2 regions of the Kitasatospora sp. NPDC059795 genome follow, and region 1 is predicted to be linked to the other one. Evidence: riboswitches for the same ligand, from Rfam matches in the RefSeq annotation. Region 1 holds a riboswitch; the other holds the start of a gene.
What was found. Region 1 has a riboswitch for cyclic di-AMP ahead of ACFV4P_RS25750 (M23 family metallopeptidase). Riboswitches for the same ligand answer to the same signal wherever they lie in the genome.
Positions count from the first base shown of each region.

Region 2: linked by a shared signal. The riboswitch ahead of ACFV4P_RS04940 (transglycosylase family protein) and the one ahead of ACFV4P_RS25750 (M23 family metallopeptidase) in region 1 are both predicted to bind cyclic di-AMP.

Region 1 is NZ_JBHWID010000013.1:219,567-221,757, forward strand. It holds gene ACFV4P_RS25740 (alpha/beta fold hydrolase) at 1-303, opposite strand, end outside; gene ACFV4P_RS25745 (YiaA/YiaB family inner membrane protein) at 414-704, opposite strand; cyclic di-AMP (ydaO/yuaA leader) riboswitch at 921-1,084, shown strand; gene ACFV4P_RS25750 (M23 family metallopeptidase) at 1,095-1,856, shown strand; gene ACFV4P_RS25755 (hypothetical protein) at 1,912-2,191, opposite strand, start outside.
Region 2 is NZ_JBHWID010000002.1:217,332-219,522, reverse strand. It holds gene eno (phosphopyruvate hydratase) at 1-220, opposite strand, end outside; gene ACFV4P_RS04940 (transglycosylase family protein) at 446-1,153, opposite strand; cyclic di-AMP (ydaO/yuaA leader) riboswitch at 1,157-1,340, opposite strand; gene ACFV4P_RS04935 (cytochrome P450) at 1,592-2,191, opposite strand, start outside.

The DNA of each region.
Region 1 (2,191 bases):
GCTGCCGGCCAGGACGGCGCCGCGCAGGTCGAGGTGGTCGAGCAGGGCGACCAGGTCCTCGGCGATCGCGGCGGGCGTGTGGTCGGTGAAGCCGGTGGAGGACTCGCCGAGGCCGCGCAGGTCCATGGTGACCACCCGGTGCCCGGCGGCGGTCAGCAGCGGCACCAGGTACCGGTAGGCGGCCCGCTTGTCGAGCATGCCGGGCAGCAGGACGACCGGGGCGCCGGCGCCGGGGGCGTCGTCGTAGGCGATCCGGCCGCCGACCACGTCGAGGTACCGGGTGGTTCCGGGGGTGCTGTTCATCGCGGGCCTCCTGGGCGGGCGTCGCGGCGCGCCGGGCACCGGAGGCCCGGCCGACTGCCGATAGCCACAAAGCTAAGGCTAATAGCCTTAGCCGTCAACCCGGGGCGGGATCAGACGCCGTCCACCTTGAACGGGTCGTGCTCGGAGAGCAGCTTCTCCAGTCGGGCCTGGTCCACCCGGCTGGTGATCGCGCCCTCCTCCTGGCGGTCCCGGACCACCTTGGCCAGCGTGAACGCGGAGGTGATCGCGTACAGCAGTCCGACGGAGAGGAAGGCGCGCACCCAGGCGCTCACCGGCAGGTAGGCGATCCCGAGGGCGAGCGCGACGGTGGCCAGCGCGAAGGAGGCGGCGGCCTGCAGGAAGTAGGCGGAGGTGGTCCGGTTCGGAACGCGTGCGGTCATGGCACCAGGCTCCCGTCGGCCCGGGAGCGGGGCGTGAGTACGGATACTCATCCGCGCGGTCACCATCCGTCATCTCTCCCCTGGCGAATCGTCACAAATCGCCCATAGGGCGTCAGGGAATCTTCACCGTCTCGCAGGAGGCGCTTGGAATCATGGGGTCCATAGGATTAACGTTTGATAACGCAGCGCGGTCGGCAACGCCGTAACCATGCGGCACCGTGCGCCACGCCTAATCCACTTGGGCACGCCCCCCGGGGTGTCCCAGGAGCCGGGGAACCACGTTCCACCGGGGTGAATCGGGACGGCCCTGGGCCCGACCGTAGGAGACCTTCCACCTCCGAACCCGTCAGCTAACCCGGTCGGCGACATGGAAGGAAGGAGCACGCCCCCGTGGCGTCGACCTACACCGAGAGCACCGGCACCCAGCTGCTCGACCACCCGGTCGAGCCGGAAGCCGCCCGGCACCGGCTGCCCCGTCAGTCCCGCGCCGGCGCGCCCCTGCTGGGCGTCACCGCGATGACCGCGGCGCTCGGCGCCCTCACCGCCGTCCCCGCGCAGGCCGCCGCCCCGGTGGCCGTCACCGCCGCCGACGAGGCCTCCGACGGGCTGCTCGCCGGCGACCCCGGCCTCGCCCTCGCCGCCCGCATCCAGCAGCAGGCCGACGGCCAGCGCACCGCCGCCGACGAGAACGCCCGGATCGCCGCCGCACAGGACGCCGAGGCCAAGCGCGCCGCCCAGCAGGCCGAGGCCGAACGCGCCGCGCACAACCTGCCGGTGGCCGGCTACCAGCTGACCGCGCACTTCGCGCAGTCCGGCTCGCACTGGGCGCACCTGCACACCGGCCTGGACTTCGCCGCCCGCACCGGCACCCCCGTCACCGCCGTCACCGGAGGCACCGTCACCTCGGCGGGCTGGTCCGGCCCCTACGGCTACCGGGTCATCCAGACCCTCCCCGACGGCACCGAGCTCTGGTACTGCCACCTCTCCCGGATCGCCACCGCCTCCGGTCAGGTCGCCCCCGGCACCCTGCTCGGCGCGGTCGGCGCCACCGGCAACGTCACCGGCCCGCACCTCCACCTGGAGGTCCGCCCCGGCGGCGGCGCCCCGATCGACCCGCTGCCCTGGCTCCAGCAGCTCGGCCTGCAGCCGTAGGTTCTCGACGGCGCCCGGGAGTCAGGGCCTGTTCGGCACGATCGGCCGGACAGCCCTAGTACACCTCGGGCGCCAGCTCCGGGAACTCCTCCAGCAGCAGCCGGGCCAGCCCCGGCACCGTCCACTCGCCGCACAGGTCGATCGCGGCCTGCGCCACGGCCTCCTCGAACTCCTCGAACTCTCCGGCGAGTTCGTCCGGCATCGGCAGGCCGCGGGCGTTCAGCTCGGCCAGGTTGCGGTAGCTGCGCCGCATCAGGCCCTGCTCCAGCAGCCGACGCGCGCCGTCCGTGGACACCCCGACCAGCAGCGCCCGCTCCGGGCCCCAGCCGCCGTCC
Region 2 (2,191 bases), on a different contig from region 1:
GCTCGATGACGGCGAGGACGGCCTTCTCGACGCCCTTGCCGAAGTAGCGGTTCTTGTCGCCGTCGCGGAGCTCCAGCGCCTCGAAGGCGCCGGTGGAGGCGCCCGACGGGACAGCCGCACGACCGGTGCTGCCGTCGTCGAGACCGACCTCGACCTCGACCGTGGGGTTGCCGCGGGAGTCGAGGATCTCACGGGCTACGACGACATCAATGGACGGCACGAGGCATCTCCTAGCGGAAGCGGATGTGTGGTCGTTACGCCCAGAGCCTAGCCGCAGACCTGCCCACGGCCACGCCCGGCCGGGCCCCGTCTCACCGTGTGGCCCGGCTACTCACTGGTAGTTCACCTGTTTGCCCGCCGACGGACCGCCCCGGGCGGCGCGAACTGCTCGGCGCGCGCCCGGAGCGGACGGATCGTCAGACGGATCGGGGGCCCGGACCGGCGGTCAGAGCGAGAGCACCTGGCCGGGGACGATCAGGTCGGGGTTGGCGCCGACCACGTCCCGGTTCGTCTTGAACAGCTGCTCCCAGCCGCCGGAGACGTTCCGCGCGCCGGCGATCCCGGACAGCGTGTCGCCCTGCTGCACGGTGTACGTCCCGGCGGCCTGCGCGGAGGTGGCCGGCTTCGGGGACTTGTAGCCCTGCTGCGGCGTCTGCGTCTTCGGGGCCTGCTGCTGCGCCTTCGACTGCGACGTGGTCGGCTTGGCCGACTTCTGCTGGGGCGCGTCCTGCCGCTGCTGCGAGCGGGAGGCGGTGTCCTGGGAGCTGCTGCCGCCGCCCTTGGTCAGGCCGGCCTTGGCCGAGCAGACCGGCCAGGCGCCGGGGCCCTGGGAGGCGAGCACCCGCTCGGCGACCGCGATCTGCTGGGAGCGGCTGGCCTGGTCGGCGCGGGACGCGTACTGCCCGCCGCCGTAGGCGCGCCAGGTGGAGGAGGAGAACTGGAGGCCGCCGTAGTACCCGTTGCCGGTGTTGATCGACCAGTTGCCGCCGCTCTCGCACTGGGCGACGCGGTCCCAGGTGTCGACGGGCGCGGCCGCCGCTCCGGTGGCGGACAGCAGGGGCAGGGCCAGGCCGACGGAGGCGACGCCGGCGGCGGCGACGACCTTCTCGGTCTTGGTGCTACGTCGGTGGCGGCCGGTACCGGTGAACAGCATGGGACTTCCTCTCCGCACGCCTGCGAGGTGAGCTGTCGGGTTCGGACCGGGAGGCTGGCCCGGCCGCCGGGGAGGGGGGACGCGACTGCGTCCGCTCCCGGGCGGCTTCACCCCAAGCCGTCGAGACTGCTACGGCGTTCACACCTGGGTCCCCCGCTCCTGTCCGAGTTCCTGGTCGGTGTCCCGAGGTCGCGGCGGACAGGACTCGGCGTGCCGCGTTCGGGGCCCACGGCTGCGGGCAGATCGGAGAGTAAGCAGAGCTGATGAACAATCACAAGCTCATATCACCGACATCACGCCGAAATTACGGACCTTCACTTTCTGCACACAAATCGTCCATGTATGTCCGGATTGCCCCTGACGGGGGCGCACCACGCGCCCCCGCTAGGCCAGTTGGGGGTTCCGGGCGGACGCTGGGCGGCTGCGGTCGAAACCGGGTCAGCGGGGCGTGAAGGAGACCGGGAGTTCGCGCAGCCCGCGCATGATCAGCCCGCCGCGCCAACGGAGTTCGGCGGGATCGGCCGCCAACTGGAGGTCCGGCAGCCGTGTCAGCAGTGTGCCGATCGCGCGCTGCCCCTCCAGCCGGGCCAGCGGCGCGCCGATGCAGTAGTGGATGCCGTGTCCGAAACCGAGGTGCGGATTGTCCGCGCGGGCCAGATCCAGGGTGTTCTCCGCGGCGAAACGCGCCGGGTCGCGGTCGGCGGCGGCGAGCACCACCAGCACCGGATCGCCCACCGGGATGTCCACCCCGCCGATGCTCAGAGGGCGGGTGGCGAACCGCCAGGTCGCCAGCTCCACCGGCCCGTCGTAGCGCAGCAGTTCCTCGATGCCGGTCTCCAGCAGGCCGGACTCGCCGCGCCCCAACGACTCCTGGAGCAGGGCGCGTTGGCCCGGGTTGCGGAACAGCGCGTAAAGCCCGTTCCCGACCAGGTTGATGGTGGTCTCGAAGCCGGCGAACAGCAGGATGAAGGCCATCGCCGCGGCCTCGTTCTCGGTCAGGTGCTCGCCGTGGTCACCGGCCCGGATCAGGCCGGAGAT